2 regions of the Sporomusa rhizae genome follow, and region 1 is predicted to be linked to the other one. Evidence: riboswitches for the same ligand, from Rfam matches in the RefSeq annotation. Region 1 holds a riboswitch; the other holds the start of a gene.
The links. Region 1 has a riboswitch for cobalamin ahead of SRRS_RS03880 (TonB-dependent receptor domain-containing protein). Riboswitches for the same ligand answer to the same signal wherever they lie in the genome.
Positions count from the first base shown of each region.

Region 2: another riboswitch for cobalamin. It lies ahead of SRRS_RS05335 (ATP-binding protein); the one in region 1 lies ahead of SRRS_RS03880 (TonB-dependent receptor domain-containing protein).

Region 1 is NZ_CP156925.1:845,082-853,297, reverse strand. Features, by position in the region: gene SRRS_RS03880 (TonB-dependent receptor domain-containing protein) at 151-4,524, opposite strand; cobalamin riboswitch at 4,702-4,886, opposite strand; gene SRRS_RS03875 (hypothetical protein) at 5,281-5,514, opposite strand; gene SRRS_RS03870 (TraY domain-containing protein) at 5,641-5,823, shown strand; gene SRRS_RS03865 (GNAT family N-acetyltransferase) at 5,995-6,450, shown strand; gene SRRS_RS03860 (helix-turn-helix domain-containing protein) at 7,049-7,273, shown strand; gene SRRS_RS03855 (hypothetical protein) at 7,597-8,216, shown strand, end outside.
Region 2 is NZ_CP156925.1:1,168,707-1,176,922, forward strand. Features, by position in the region: gene SRRS_RS05325 (methyl-accepting chemotaxis protein) at 59-892, shown strand; gene SRRS_RS05330 (sigma 54-interacting transcriptional regulator) at 1,019-2,923, shown strand; cobalamin riboswitch at 3,174-3,355, shown strand; cobalamin riboswitch at 3,551-3,733, shown strand; gene SRRS_RS05335 (ATP-binding protein) at 3,886-4,914, shown strand; gene SRRS_RS05340 (VWA domain-containing protein) at 4,935-6,812, shown strand; gene SRRS_RS05345 (MotA/TolQ/ExbB proton channel family protein) at 6,845-7,480, shown strand; gene SRRS_RS05350 (ExbD/TolR family protein) at 7,467-7,877, shown strand; gene SRRS_RS05355 (energy transducer TonB) at 7,877-8,216, shown strand, end outside.

The sequences.
Region 1 (8,216 bases):
TATTGTTTAACTCTAAGAAATCACTTGTTTGCCCAGCCAATCCCCTGCCTACCGGCACAAACTCTCACCTCCTTTCACCTAACCTATTGCAACAAATACCGTCCGGCCTGTAAGAACGTCCGGCAATATAAAAAACTGCATAGACAAGCGTTAAAAGAGATACTGCATTGTTAGATAATAGGTTCTACCCTGCAGAGGATAATAGATACTCATGCCCTTGCCAAGACTGTGACTATCGCTGGACGCCTGAATATAATCTTGCACAATTTCCGGTCCCCGGTTGAAAATGTCATTCACTCCGGCATTCAGTTTGATCCGCCTGTTGACCGTGTACTTAGCCCCCAGGTTGGTCAGTCCGTACGGTTCCTGCCAGGCACCACAGCCTCCACTGTATACCCCAATTGGTACCTTGCCGCAGTAGTGATATTCGGCAAACAACGACAGCCTGTCGCCGGGAATTCGGTAGGTCAGACGGGCGTTGCCCTCCCATTCCGGGATATAGTTATACGGTGCGCCGATTCGGGACGGCTTGGGCGTGGGCAAACCCGACCGCGCCAGCGCATCGCCATAGCCCAGGATTTCGGTCCGGGTCCAGGTGGCGGCCAGATTAAGATCCCAACGGTCCCATTTCAATTGACTCTCCAGTTCCACACCGTGGGCCTTGCCCTCACCGCCGTTGTTGTAGTAAGAGACACCGAGAGGAGTAACATTCAGCAGCATCAGGTCATGGGTCCGGTTGGCAAAATAGGTCAGCGAAACATCGGCTTTGGCCCCCAGCGTCCGGCCCTGCCAGGTAACGCCGGCGTCCCAGTTGAGGCCGTGCTCAAACTCCGGCGGCGGCAAGTCGTCCGGTGTCGGTCGCAACGAGGCTCCGTCGCCGAAAATCTCATAGAAATTGGGAAAATGGTGGAAGGTGCCCCAGCTGCCGCGCACGGTCCAGTGCTCGCCAATTGCTTTTTTCGCGCCAACGCCGAAGGAATATTTCCAGGCGTCCTTACTGTCCTCCTTATAGGCGGTCATGTCCAGCTTATCCATCTTAAACACCGGTGTCAGTTGGAAGGTGCCGGAGCGGTTGAGCTGCATGGTATCCTGCAGTTGGAGGTGCCAGCGCTCAATCTGATAATATTTCAGCCATTTGCCGGCACCGATGGAGCTGTCCCGGCCACTGCCGGTGCTATCGTCGTCCCCGTTTTTAAGGTACTTATCCAGGTCGGACAGCTCGGTATCCATCCGTTCGCGGGAATAACCGGCATACAGCTCTACGAGGTGGCTGCCGCCCAGCTTCCAGGCGGCGTCCAGAGACCCGCCGAACCGTTTGCTGCGAAGGTTGCTCCAGGCCAAGCCGGGATAATAAGCCGTGTGGGCAACCGTCTGGTGGCCGCTGCGCCAGTGTTTGTCCGAGTCCCGCCAGTCGATCTGCCAGCCCCAATCCAAATTGCCGGCCTGCTGCCGCCGGCCCACCGACAAGTCGGTCTGCCTGATCTCCTGATAAGGAGGGTGCAACCGCCCGATGAGAGGGTATTTCCGGTATTCCTCCGCAAGATCACAGTCTTCATCACCGACACTCTCGGCAAAATGCCGGAACTGGTCTTTCACTGCCAGCTTGACCTGCCAGTTCCCGTCCTGCCACTTGAGCAGCCCGTCGGTCAGGTGATAATCATTATTCCGCCGGTGCCGCCGGTCGGCTGTCAACGGCCCTAAATTCCCGTACTTATCCCTAGGGTGATAGTGGTTGGTATAGGGGAAATCGCCGTCGCTCTGGTCGCGGTTGACCGCCAGCAGCAGGCTGCCCTGACCGAGCGGGGCCGTCACCTCCAGGTTGCCCTTGTAGCCGCCGAAGGAGCTCAGGCCGGCTGACACCGAGCCGCCGCTCTTGCCGGGCTTCTTGGTGACAATGTTAATGACGCCACCCATCGGCGCGCCGGCAAAGCGGGCCGGAACATAGCCGCGGTAGACCTCGATGCGGGCGACATTGTCCATCGGGATGGCCGACAGGTCCACACCGGTTTCCGAGGTAAGGTTCAACTCCACGCCGTCCAGATAAATGCCGACCTGAGCGGCCGTACTGCCCCGGACGCGGGCTACGCTGTAGTTTCTCGATCCCCGGACTTTTTGGATGTGGACACCGGGCACGGTTTCCAGGTAATCAGGCAGCGTCTTCTGCTCCCCCTGGAAATCCTCCGGCCGGATGACCGACACGGTGCCGGGCGAAAGGTCCCGCTCCCATTTGGGGCGCGGGGCCTCGACGGTTACCGTTTCGAAGGTGTAGTCCGCCGGTTCGGTCAGGGTTGCCGCAGCAGTCTGGCGGTCCGGCTGCTCTTTATTGCCCGGTATGCTTTTGCCCTTAGGCGCGTCCGTGCGCTGCAGCCGTGTGCCATCCGCCATTGCCGTTGTTGCCTGGCCGGCTGAAAGCGGATCCTGCTTAAGTGGCGCCTCCGTTTGTGGTGATACCGGTTCGTCTTTCACTGCGGCCTGACTGTCAAGCGCTTGCGGCGTAGGGGCGGCGGCTGACACCCTAGCCGGAGCCGGTTGGCTGTGTCCGTCTCCGGCCACAGCTGCTGTAACTGCTGCCGCCGGCTCCTGTAACCGGCGATCGGCGTCTGCCTTGCCGGCCTTAGCCGGCAAGCCCCATTTCCAAGCCAGGCCGCCATTGATCTGCCAGTCTTTGCGGACATCGCCGCCGGTGGACTTGCTAAATTCCAAAAACGCCGAACTGTCGCGGGCCGTTTGCAACCTGGCGCCTAGATTAAACTCCACCCAGGTGTCCTGCCCCGCCCCGGTCAGTAAGGCCGCACGGTCACCGGAGAAACGGGCTTCCAACTTACTGCTGCCGAAATCATGCAGGGCCGTGACGGCAGCGTATGCGTGACCGCGGTGCTGCTCATCGCCGAACTCCCTGCCCACGGTCACGCCCAGCCGGCCGACCACCGGCCGGTCAGCGGTTTGCGCAACCGTTAGCTGGTTGGGCAGGGTGTAGCTTACCCGGTCGATGGTGCCGACCGATAAACCGGCCTGGGGTTCATAATACCAGCCGTCAGACAAGTCCCGGCGATAACCGTACTGCGCACTGATCCCGCTGGCCCAGCTGTCATACTGGGCTGTATTGCTGCTGTCGCTGTCATAAAACTGGTAGTCGTTTTTAATTTTCGTCATCCGGGCCGCCAAATCCAAATAGTGGCCGTTGTTGCCGGTCCAGGAGGCGTAGGCTCCCATGCTCGTGCCGGTCAGGTCCCCCTGGCCGGTGGCATAGCCGGCATCGGCACTGATCCGGCCCAGCATCAGGCCGTAGTACAACGTCCCGTTAAAGAAATCACCCTCCCGGGTCTTGTCAAACCCGACCTGCAGCCCGTCATAGCTTTGGTTGAAGCTGCGCCCGTACGCGCCGTGGCTGTTCAGCTTGCCCCGGAAGCTATGCGCCCAGACCTCTTCACTTACCGGCCTGTCCGCCGCCCCGGCAGGGAACGCCGAATCTTTTTTCGCAAAATGCCGGGCATGCAGCTCATTCATACGGTTAAAGAGATTGTCCTCTTCAATGCGCCAGACATTGCGGAAAGCCAGTTGGGCATCGCTGGCCATTTTGCCGGATTCGGAAATGACACCGGTATTGTGAGACTTCACCCCCAGCAGGATTGCTTTCCCTGCCTGTAGGTTGTTCCAGTCGATGATCGGTATTAGTTCGTAAATCCGCAGCGGACCGTCCACAAGGGAGACTTGCCCCAGTACATTAACCTGCTGGTAAGCAGCGCTGCCGGCGGCACTGAGATCAACCACAACATAATTGTACTTCATTGGATCAATAATCTTATCTATGGGCCGCAGGAATACCCCACCCGCGCCGCGTACTAGGCTCTTATAGCTGGGATCATAGGCAGACTGCACGTAGATCGTGCCGCTGCCGGTCAGTTGTTTAACGGTAAAGCCGCCTACCGCTGCTGTTCCTATGCTCGGAGTTTTTACATGGGTATTGATGCGAAGCACAACGTTACCGGTTAGGTTCAGTTTTTCCACCGTCAGGGCGATCGGTTTTATACTAGGCTCTTTACTAGGAGAAGGCTCCTGATAGCCCACACTGTTGCCCTTCCAGGCCAGATCCAGCATACTGCCGGCAGACAAGGTAAGCTCGGCAGCAGTTATATAAGCGGCCCTTGTTACCGCCGGCAAATCCATCGGACGCCATCTTTCTCCGGCCAGCAATATAATTGGCGCATTGTATTTTTTTGGGTTTGTTGGCACAGTTCCGGCACCACCCTTGGTGGCTGTCGATTCGTAGGTATCATAGCCATCGATCTCCCCTTTTGATGTCCAGGTACCATCTGCCGGAGTGGTAAACGCAGCCGCCGTATTGATAAACGCGGTTAAGCCCAACACCAGCAACAAGACCAGGCGGAGCACCACACATTTAGCGCCGCGCCCACCGCTGCTGCGACGGATCGATTTCATCCGGCCGGTGTTTTTCGCCAGCTCGGACACCACCTGCCAACAGGCGCGGGCCCGGTTCCAAATGACTTTGTAGATATGGTTCAAAGGTAATCATTCCTTTTTATCCTGTTTTTTCTTCGTTACTCTTTTGCCTATACCCCAATTAGGGCTTGGCTTAGTTTTGCAATAAAAAAAACTCCCTCAACGGAAGTTTTTTATATCCAATTACCCGGAAATTTTTCGGTAATTGTACATAATCTCCTCCCTGTCGCTCGCAGGTAAAATGGTGATTGTCGAACAGGCAGTTCTCCTGACTCCGGTTCATCGCTGTCCCGCGCCTTCCCAAAGCCTGATGCTTCAGTGGCAAAAATGCGAGACTACTCCCCGTTACAGTGGCGGGACCGTGCCGGTATTTCACCGGACTTCCCTATTAAGCCCTTGCGGGCACCTATCCCCGAAATATGCTGTTGTTCTTTCGGTTTCATCTTATGATGGATAATTCTGGATTATGACTGTTTATCCCTTCAAATGGATATAATTTTTCTGCGGACTCTTTCCATAAACTTCAACGCGGACAATGTTGGGCTGCCTTTTCCCCAAATTGAAGCCGGGTGTTTGCTGCACTGTACTGGAAACAATCGTATGTGGAACATACCCTTGTTTTCCATTCGGTTGTCTCCATCACAGAGTGTCGCGTTGTGACAGTAGGCAACAAGTGTCTATTAGACACATTTTAAAGCAGACTTTGCCCTTGTTTGTCGGCTTAACAAGGTAAGCCTGCCGTGGTTTAGTTTGCTCTTTTAGTTACTCCTTTCCGTAAGTTCAATTTTCATGAACCTTATTATGTAGTTTCGTGTCTGCTCAAAGTTCGTATCTAAATGACTCAAACTCTGCCAGCGCTGCCTCCAGCCGCCGGAGAGCTTCGGTGGTATCTGCACCTTTGCTCAGTCGGGAAAATTCATCAGATGCCTTGCGAATTCTATCATATATCTCGCTTTCCCGTTTCCGGTACTCTGCCGATGTTTGCCCTCTTACCAGGGAAAATCCGCCGACGCAATGATTCAATTTTCTTGACCCTTGTCCATGTAGTAGCAATACTGGCTTCCCTCCTTTCCATAGTACATTTTAATCATATCACGCCGTCATTTTGCCGTCAATACGCCATATTTAACTCTTTTAATATACAGTTATTGTAATCAGGCTCTATTGGAGGAGATTATCGTGTCACCTAATACGTCTAAGTTCACACTTCGTATCGACCAACAAACACTCGAAAAGTTTCGCTATATTGCTGACAATAATTTCAGAACAGTCAATAAAGAGCTAGAAATGATTATAAAAGCTCATATAGCCACATACGAGGCAAAAAACGGCGAGATTAAGATTGATTTAAACACAAAATAAAGTAGACTTAAAAGCGCCGGATCAAATAGAAGTCGTCAGTTAGCCTCTTTCCTGTTTCTCTGGATTACCTGGTAGGTAGAAAGGATAACGCAGAAACAAATAAATAAGCTCAACCGGTAAGGTAGGCAAAGCTGCGCTTAGTGTGAATATCTATGTGTGAGGATGATGGCTGTGAAATTTATATATACAGATGGCCGCAACCAAGATTTCATTAACCTCTGCAAATTACTTGATGAATATCTCAATGAAATTGCCGGCGGCGAAGAAAACCGAAAGCAGTATATTTCCTATAACGCACTTGATAATATTCACGATGTAATCTTAGCTCATGATGATGATAACGAGCCCATTGGCTGCGCCAGCTTTAAACGCTATGACGAAAAAACCGCTGAAGTAAAACGGGTTTTTGTAAAAAAAGAATACCGCAGGAAAGGCATTTCCAAAACGTTAATGATTCTATTAGAAAAACGAGCGAGAGAAAAAGGTTTTAGCACTCTACTATTAGAAACAGGTGCACCTCTTGTCGAAGCTATAGCCTTATATCATAGCCTGGGTTATCTTATAATCGCAAACTATGGCCAATACAAAGATTTGCGAGGATCTGTTTGTATGCAAAAGAATTTATGATGAGCCGTACTTCAAAGCCCCGTATGTAAGACCCTCAAAAATTTAATAGAAACTAACCAGTGTACAAAAACCAAGCGATCAAACGCGATACAATTGATTGCTTGGTTTTTAATTACAGGGAACATCTACCGCCGGAATGACTAATATTCCAAATAGAGCAAATAGTAATGGAGCATACTTGTAAAAGACCCGCATCTTATCCCCTCTTTACGACATTTGGAGCCATAGCTGATTCACTGTCCCCTGTTTCATTTTATTCATGGCACCGTTCACTCGGCACTCTAGATTTCCTAAAGTGCAGCACAAAATAAGGCAGTCCATTGAAGTTATAACGTCGCTGATTTATAATAAAATAGTATATTTGTAACCAAGTTTGGACGCGCTGCGCTACCTTTCATCGCGCACATCCCGCACTACTTCCATTCCTCGTCATGTGTGGAAGCTTATTTATTTGTTTGTTGGATTTACCTTCTTCCATTTTGTCTGAGACTTGCCATCTTGTATGACAATTATATTTTTTGTGCCAATGGCACGTTTTTATACTCATATTATAATGTGCAGTTAGCACAAAGTCAACTTATTTTTAAGGGATGATGGTATGATTTTACCAATATTAGCGGAAAGACTTAAATATTTACGCGAACAACGGAACTTTAAGCTGAAAGAAGTGGCTACGGCTGTTGGTATTACACCTAGTGCAGTCGGTTCACTAGAACATGGAAGAAGACCGATAAGTATCATAACACTTATTAAAATGGCTAAATTCTATGGTGTATCGACTGATTGGCTTCTGGGCCTAACAGGTAATCCTGAAAGAAATTAGTTCGAAGTAACTCGCTATTTTCTTTTTGTATGCCTTGTCTTAATATTGGCTGGTGCCTGCTACATTATAATAGATATATCTAATCCTGTGACTAAAATTTTATATTGTCTAAAAAATCCATCCATATACTGAATTGGTCCGCAAAAATTTATAAACTCGTACCTCCTCTAATTCCTACTACCTCATTCATGCAATCGCCTAATTATAAATTAGCTTATTAAAAAAAATCAAAAACAGAAAGAAATCTGCGATTATTAACAAATTAAATTACCCTTAATAATTCGAGATAATTTCGAAGTATAAATTTACAAAGGAGAGGCAAGATGGATAATCGTCCTTTATGGGAAAGACTATTTTACTATTTGATATCCTTTATTTTGCTAATATTTTTAGGGTGGATATTAATTTATAATCTCCAACATCAGCAATCTATAGATACGAATAATCTTTTAATTTTACTATTAATGGTCTTTATAACTTTAGGTTTTGTTTTTGATAAAATCTCACTTGGTAAAATATTATCGGTCGATCGTCAAGTAAAAGAGCTAGAAAAAAAACAGAAAACAATCAATGATGATAATCATAAATTTAAAGAAGATATAATGAAAACTCTTTTAACCTCTATAACACAAGTAAATCAATCAACAAGAACATCAAATAATATTCACATTGCTTCTGTTTTACCAGCTACTCCCGAGGATAAAAATACTTCAGAACAAAACGAAGAAAATAACACTAATCACGAATTATCCTGTAATGATAATTTAAATAACCAAAACTCTTGTATCTCTTCAATAACAAATAAGGGAAGTAATAATCCTTCCCATAAAGATTATTATATACCTGCCCAGTTAAGGCCATACATCTCAATGGAAATGCTTGATACTCTAAAGACTTCAAATTGGCGAGGAGTTCTAACTAATAACATAATCGCAATGATTGC
Region 2 (8,216 bases), 320 kb from region 1:
ATATAAAATGCTTTAATCTTATGGCATATCACATGCACGCTAAGGAGGAAAAGAAAAATTGCATCCAGAACCAGGTATTCTTAACTCTATTCTACTTGCGTACCCTATTTTTTTGCAATCATTACCTTACAATGTTGGTATAACAATCACCAACAGGGAAAAATACTTAGTTTACAAGCCAGCAGAAAATCTCAATTTAAACATTCCTGTGGGTGAAACGATTCGTAAAGGTAGTCTTGTTGACAAAGCCATGAAGGAAAAACGAAAAGTGTTTATGAAGGTTGACCAATCGGCCCGTGGTTTACCCTATATTGGCTGCGCTACTCCAATTCTAAGTCAGGACGGCGAGGTGGTAGGAGCATTCGCCACATCAATAACTGTTGATAAATATGAGATGACCCGGCAACTGGCAGATGCATTAAATACTCAAACTAAATCAATAGCACAAATATGCGAAAAAGTATCAGGCCAAACAGAAGAAATTGCTTCCGTAAGCCGGATATTGCTTCAAACTGCAAGAGACTCCCAAATACAGGCTAAAGAAACTGAGCAAGTATTATCGTTGCTAAAAGGAATTGTCTCACAAACAAATCTGCTTAGTCTAAATGCGGGTATCGAAGCTGCAAGAGCCGGCGCTTATGGACGAGGATTTCAAGTAGTAGCCGAGGAAATTAGAAAACTAGCCACCAGCGGAACTTTATCTGTAAAAAACGTCGGGGATATTGTTGCTATCATCCAATCAAACAGCACAAAAATAGTAGAAGAAGTTCGTGCAGTTGAAGAGGCAATTGTCAGCATTGCAACTGCCCTGATGAACCTAACTGCTATTACACAGCAGGTAAGCGTATTAGCGGGTGAACTGAATAATGTAGCAAACGAACTTTGCGAATAATTTTCGAATAGATTTAAAGCTACTTTGACCGTTAATTAAAATGATATATAGTAATAAATAGCGTTAACAAAAAGTACTTTCGGAACCCATAAATTTTTACCAATCATCGTCGAAAAGAGGGATCCTATGAATCGTATTATTTTCATCTCTACGAATAAAGAACTATCTGTTATGGCACAAGCAGTTGCAGAAGAACTAGGACTAACGGTAGAGTTCTATGAGGGGTGGCTGGAACAAGCAAGTAAAATTATAGAAACCTTGAACGGCCCGCCAATTGATATACTCATGAGCCGTGGTGGTACGGCCAAATTTCTGGCTGAGAAATTTTCCATGCCGGTTATTCCTGTTAATACTGGGCCTTATGAAATTTTAGCTGCATTAAATGAAGCCCGGCAGTATTGCAGAAGAATCGCGATAACATCATATAGCGATCAGTATATTGGATTATCCCTGATGGAAAAAGTTTTGGATATTTCTATTACAGAAGTTATAATTACTGATTTAAAAACTCTAGAGCGAAGAATTGCTTCACTTGCTTCCGAAAACTACTGCATAGTTGGGGGCGGGGCTTCTGTTGCCTATGCCCAGAAGGTTGGATTACCAAGTGTTTTTTTAAAAACGAATCGTGCAACATTACAATCAGCCTTTCTTGAAGCAGATCGATTGGCTTCACTACGAAGGGAAGAAACCAGAAAATCACGTCGACTGGAAGCTATTTTGGATGCAACCTATGACGGGATTATTGCCGTAGATGCTCATGGCGAAATTGAAATATTTAATAAGTCAGCAGAAAAAACACTGAATATTCGCGCCACAGAAGTAATTGGCAAAAACATTGCCGAAATAGTACCGAATTCCAGACTTGATCATATTCTTCAAACGGGACAATCTGAAGAGGGTGAACTCCAAGATACCGGTAATACTCGCATACTTACCAACCGCGTTCCGGTAAGATACGGTTCAAAAATTGTAGGTGCTGTTGCTAGTTTTATGGAGTCTTCAAAAGTCGTGCAAGCTGAGCACAAAATCCGGAAAGAATTGACGGCGCAAAGTCAATTTAAAGCTAAAGCAACTTTTTCAGATATTATCGGAGTATCGAAAACATTGGAAATAAAGAAGAAAATAGCAAAAAATTTCGCTCAGTCATACCTATCTATAATGCTTTATGGAGCATCAGGAACAGGCAAAGAACTTTTTGCCCAGAGTATTCACAACGCAAGTGAACGTGCAAAAAATCCTTTTGTAGCTATTAATTGCGGAGCTTTACCCCACACGCTTCTGGAAAGCGAGTTGTTCGGTTATGAGGAGGGTGCATTCACGGGGGCCCGCCGTAAAGGCAAGCACGGTTTGTTTGAACTGGCACATGGCGGAACCATATTTTTAGACGAAATCGATGCTCTTCCTATCGAAATGCAAACACGTCTTCTGCGTGTTCTACAGGAACGTGAAGTATTGCGAATTGGCGGAGAATCAATAATTCCAATAAATATCCGTGTTATAGCAGCATCTAATAGAAGTGCAGAGGACTTACTGGAAAAGAATATTATCAGGGAAGATCTTTTCTATCGGCTAAATGTACTTTGGATCGAACTTCCGACACTGGCTGACCGCCGTGAAGATATCAAACACTTATGCGAACACTTTCTCCCCGCCGAAAATAAGCATCAACTGAGACCAATCGTCGCTAAGATATTGCCATACTTTGAAAAGTATACGTGGCCTGGCAATATCCGGGAATTGCAGAATACTATCCAACGCTTAGCTTTTTTTGTGGATTCATTTGAGCCGGAAGAAGATGTTAAAGACTTTCTACGATTGGTGGCACCAAACATATTGAGAGCAGTGGCTACTTCTTTTGAAGACGATATCTCACAAATTCGCCCTCAAGTAAAAGAGTTCGAGCACGAGTTGATCCAAAAAGCTGTTGCTGAACACAAGACACTAGAACAAGCCGCAGCTCATCTGGGGATAGGAAGGTCAACCCTTACCCGTAAACTAAAAAAAATCCGTGAGAGGCGGTTACCTAATTGAAAAGTCCAGGATGGCTCCCGGGTTGCAAGAAATGCGGTAAACATCAATTCATCCCCATATAGTGAGTAGCCATCAAACCTGAGATATTGAGATCAGGGAGATAATCAGTATGAAATAGTAACAAAATGATTGTCTATAAAGATAAAGATGCTGGTAGAAACGTATTTATTTGCGGCACGGCTTGTGCGAAAAATCACAGCAAAGTATTGACAAACTATGTGATGTTCTGTAGTATGAGAAGTAATGAAATTTTAATATTATTGAGTTAGGTGCCTAATGGGCTTAATAGGGAAGACCGGTGAAATACCGGCGCGGTCCCGCCACTGTAACGGGGAGTAAGCTTAAGATATACCACTGGAACAATTGTTTTGGGAAGGTTTAAGCAAGCTATGATCCGGAGCCAGGAGAACTGCCTAGCTGACAATCGCCGTTTTTTTTACCCACGCGGTTATGGGGAGGGGATTACAGCTAAGCATATTCTTGGATTAATCTCAAGAACTGTGCGATTTAGTCTAATTCACTCCTGATAGTTGATATCAGGAGTTTTTTATTAGTTTGCTGTAGGAAACTCCCGGTTGCTTTGACAGTCGGGAGCTTTTCATCCTGCTAAAGCATAATTTTTTTCAAAACAGAATAACAGGGTTAGGTACCCGTAAGGGTTTAATAGGGAAGACCGGTGAAATACCGGCGCGGTCCCGCCACTGTAATGGGGAGCAAGCTTAAGATACACCACTGGGATGAAGATCCCGGGAAGGTTTAAGTAAGCAAAGATCCAGAGCCAGGAGAACTGCCTAATTGTCAGTCACCGTTTTACTCACGAGGCATGGGGAGGGGATTATATATAAGATGTATTTTTGCATGCTTTTTAGTCAAGAGACCTTCCGTACTTAGGTAAACGAAGGTCTCTTTTTTCTTTTGCAGTCAACTTCACACATAGGAAGTCAATAAGGAGATGAATCGATTTGAAACATACTGCAGTGTATCCGTTTACTGCTATCGTCGGACAAGAAGATATGAAACAGGCACTTATATTAAATGTAATTAACCCCCTGTTGGGTGGAGTTCTGATTAAAGGGGAAAAAGGAACAGCCAAATCAACCGCGGTTAGAGCGCTTGCCGATTTATTGCCTGCCATGGAAGTAAGTAAAAACTGTCCGTTCCACTGCGATCCGGCGGACCCTGGCCATCTGTGTGACAACTGCCGGGATAAAGCCGGAGCAGAAGAACAACTGTCTACTCAGTCAGTTAAAATGCGGGTGGTGGAGCTGCCGGTAAGTGCTACCGAGGATCGGGTAGTTGGCACACTGGATATTGAACACGCTATCAAGCACGGGGAAAAGAAATTTGATCCCGGCATTTTGGCTCAGGCCAACCGCAATATTTTATATGTGGATGAAATTAATCTTTTGGATGACCATGTTGTTGACGTGCTGTTGGATGCCGCCGCCATGGGGGTTAACACGGTCGAACGCGAGGGTGTGTCCTATTCCCACCCGGCGCGCTTTGTGCTTGTCGGCACGATGAATCCCGAAGAAGGCGATATCCGGCCGCAGCTCTTAGACCGTTTTGGCTTATCGGTGGCCGTGGCCGGAGAAAACAAGCCAGAATGGCGGGTGGAAGTTATCAAACGGCGGTTAGCCTATGAACAGGATACAGATACCTTTGCTCAGCAGTATCAGGAAGAACAGGAAAAACTGGCAGCGAGTATCATGCAGGCACGCGGCTTACTGCCCCAGGTAACTATCAGCGATGAACTGCTCCTGCTTGTTGCCAGGCTGGCTATTGCCCTTGATGTTGATGGCCACCGGGCTGACATTACCGTAATTAAGACTGCCATGACGCTGGCAGCTTTCGCCGGACGGGTGCAAGTGGAAAAAGAGGACGTAAAAAAAGCCGCCCACTTGGCGCTGCCTCACCGGATGCGACGGCGCCCATTTGAGGACGGAACGCTGGACTGGGATAAAGTCGAAGCCATATTTGCCGAACAATAGCGGGCGAGAGGAAGGATAATATGCAACGCATGATATTTCCTTTTGCGGCGATTGCCGGTCAGGAAGCTGTCAAGAGAGCGTTACTCATAGCTGCCGTCAATCCGAAAGCAGGCGGGGTTGTGGTAGCAGGAGAAAAGGGTACCGCCAAATCAACGCTGGTTCGTTCGCTGACAGAAATCACCGGACAAACCCGAATTATTGAATTGCCGCTTAATGCCACGGAGGATATGGTGTTTGGCGGCCTGGATATGCAGTATGCTGTGGAACAGGGTGAGCGCCGCTTCTTGCCGGGCATACTTTCCAGAGCCCATAACCAGATTCTTTATATTGATGAAGTTAATTTACTGCGCCACGATTTTTTGGGCAGTCTTTTAGATGCGGCGGCCACCGGGCAGCACCGGGTGGAACGTGAGGGGATTTCCTGTTTGCATAAAGCAGCTTGTATCCTCATGGGTACTATGAATCCGGAAGAAGGAACTCTATCGCCGCAATTTTTAGACCGGTTTGGCTTATATGCTGCTGTCAGTAAGGAGCGGGATGAAGCTGTACGGGCGGAGATTGTGCGGCGAATACTTGACTATGAAGCAAACCCTGCAGAATTTGTAGAGCGGTATGCGGCAGATACTGAAATAATCAGACAACAGGTGGCAACTGCTAAAAGGTTGCTGCCTAAAATTGCGATAGCGGAAGCAATGATGCAGCTTTCGGCGCAAATGTGTGCCAAGGCCAATTCGGCAGGCCACCGGGCTGAACTGTTCCTGTTAGAAGCAGCAAGATCTATTGCGGCGCTTGCCGGACGAACCTATCTGCTGCCAGCCGATCTGGAGGAAGCCGCTTGCTATGTATTGCCGCAGCGCATGCGACAGGAAGAGCAGCCGCTGCCGCCGGAACCACCAGAGCAAAATGAACAGCAGCCTCCTGATGAGAATCCGCCAGACCAATCAGACAATCAGCCACCACCGCCGGCCGATTCGCCTGATGACCGGCAGGATGAGTCCCGGGAGCAGAGCGATCCGCCTGCTGACCAGCCGCAGAATGAGGGCGGCGATCAGGAGAAAGTGGCAGATATAGACACTACCTTTCCTTTTATCAAGATGGATTTATCTTTGCCCCAGGATCGTCAGGAACGCCGCGGCAGTGGCAAACGCAGTCTGACGCGCACCGATACCAAACAGGGGCGTTATGTGCGTTCCGGTATTCCGCGCGGCAAGGTGACGGATTTGGCTTTTGACGCTACCTTACGGGCCGCTGCGCCTTATCAGAAGTTCCGGAAAAGAGACAAATGTGCCATTGCCATTGAGCAGGAAGATCTGCGGCAAAAAATTCGGGAAAAACGTATTGGCAGTACTATTTTGTTTGTTGTAGATGCCAGTGGTTCCATGGGGGCGCGTGAGCGAATGCGGGCCGTCAAAGGAGCCGTATGCGCCATGCTGCAGGATGCCTATCAAAAACGGGATCAAGTAGGCTTGATTGCCTTTAGACGGCAGACCGCCGAGGTGCTTTTGCCCATTACCCGCAGCGTTGATTTGGCCCAAAAATGCCTGCGGCGTTTGCCGACAGGTGGTAAAACGCCCTTGGCGGAGGGGTTGTCAGCCGCTTTGAAAGTGCTGGCTTCCCGCCGGCAAAAAGACCAGGAAATGAAACCGGTACTGGTTTTGGTTACCGATGGCCGGGTAAATACGGCTGCAACTACAGGCGGTGACGGGATGGAAGAAGCTTTAAAAGTAGCCGGGAAAATAAATAAGGCAGGCGTACATAGTGTGGTTATTGATACCGAGCGGGATTTTGTTAAGCTGGGACTGGCCCGGGTTGTGGCCAGGGAGATGGGATCAACCTATTACCGTCTGCAAGACCTATCCGAACAAAACATTATGCATATTGTTAGGACTTTGTCTTAGCAATGGGCAAACGCAAAACGGAGGAATAAAAAATGAGCTTTATAGCGGAATGTTTTAGTGTATTTCATAAGGGGGGGCCGGTCATGTATATGATTTTGGCCTGCTCGTTAGTTGTGGCAACGATCGGTGTGGAGCGGTTTTTGTATTATAAAAAAATGAACACCGACATGCAGAAGTTTATTGGACAGCTTACCCCTTTACTGGAACGCGCCGACTGGACGGCGGCCGGGGAATTATGCCGGCAGACCCAAGGGATCGCCGCTATGGTTGCAGCGAAAGGCATTCGCTATTTACAATGTGGCTGTGCGAATGTGGAAACTATACTTGAGGGGGAAGCGGCTTTAGCTGTGGCCGGCCTCAGGACCAATCTAAGTCATTTGGATACCATTGTAACGATTGCGCCGCTATTAGGGCTTTTGGGAACCGTTATCGGCATGATCAGCTCTTTCAGCGTTATGAATATCAAATCCGGTCAGCCCCATGCGATTACCGGCGGGGTTGGCGAAGCACTTATTGCCACTGCCTCCGGTTTATGTGTAGCTACTTTGGCTATGCTTGTCTACAGCTATTTTAACCATAGATTAGATCAACTGATTACTAATATTGAGCAAACTTGCCTCTTAGTGATGGGGCATATCAAACAGGAGAAATATCATGAAAATGCGTAACTTGCGTACTGAGCGCCAGCCCAAGCTTATGATCATTCCCATGATTGATATTATTTTTTTTCTCTTGGTGTTTTTTATCATGAGCACGCTTTACATGGTTGATCAGCAGACCATACCTGTTAATTTGCCACAGGCGGCCTCAGCTCAAAATGACAAGCCGCTCAGTGTGGCGGTGGCGGTTACGAAAGAAGGCCGTATTTTATTTGAGCAGGAAGAGATACCGTTGGAACTGGTTAAAAAGCGGGTGCAATTGGAGCTTGCGAAACAAAGGGATATAGTGTTTGTGCTGCGCTCGGATAAAATGGCTGAATACGGCAAAGTAGTAGCCGTACTCGATGAATTAAAGCTGGCAGGTGCACAACGAGTGTCTATTGCGACAGAAAGGAAGGATAAGTAATGGATTGGGGAGGAGGCTCACGGTGGCGAAAAGCCTGGATTATTTCGCTTATTCTACATAGTTTTGTGCTACTAAGCATTGGGTGGATGGCGGGAAAGGCTTTGCTGCCTGTGGAGCCGCCGGAAACCTTAATTGAACTGGAATTATCAAATGAGCCGGATAGTCCGCCGGGGGGAGCATCATTACCGGAGCAGTGGCCGGCAAGCAGTGCGGCAGTGAATCAGCTGCAACAGACGGCAGCACGGCAGGTTATGCAGCAAGTTACCCAGCCATTTTCGCAGCCAACCGCGGCAGTAGAGGCGGCAGTGGCTGTCAGTGCCATGGCGCTTGAGTCTGTTG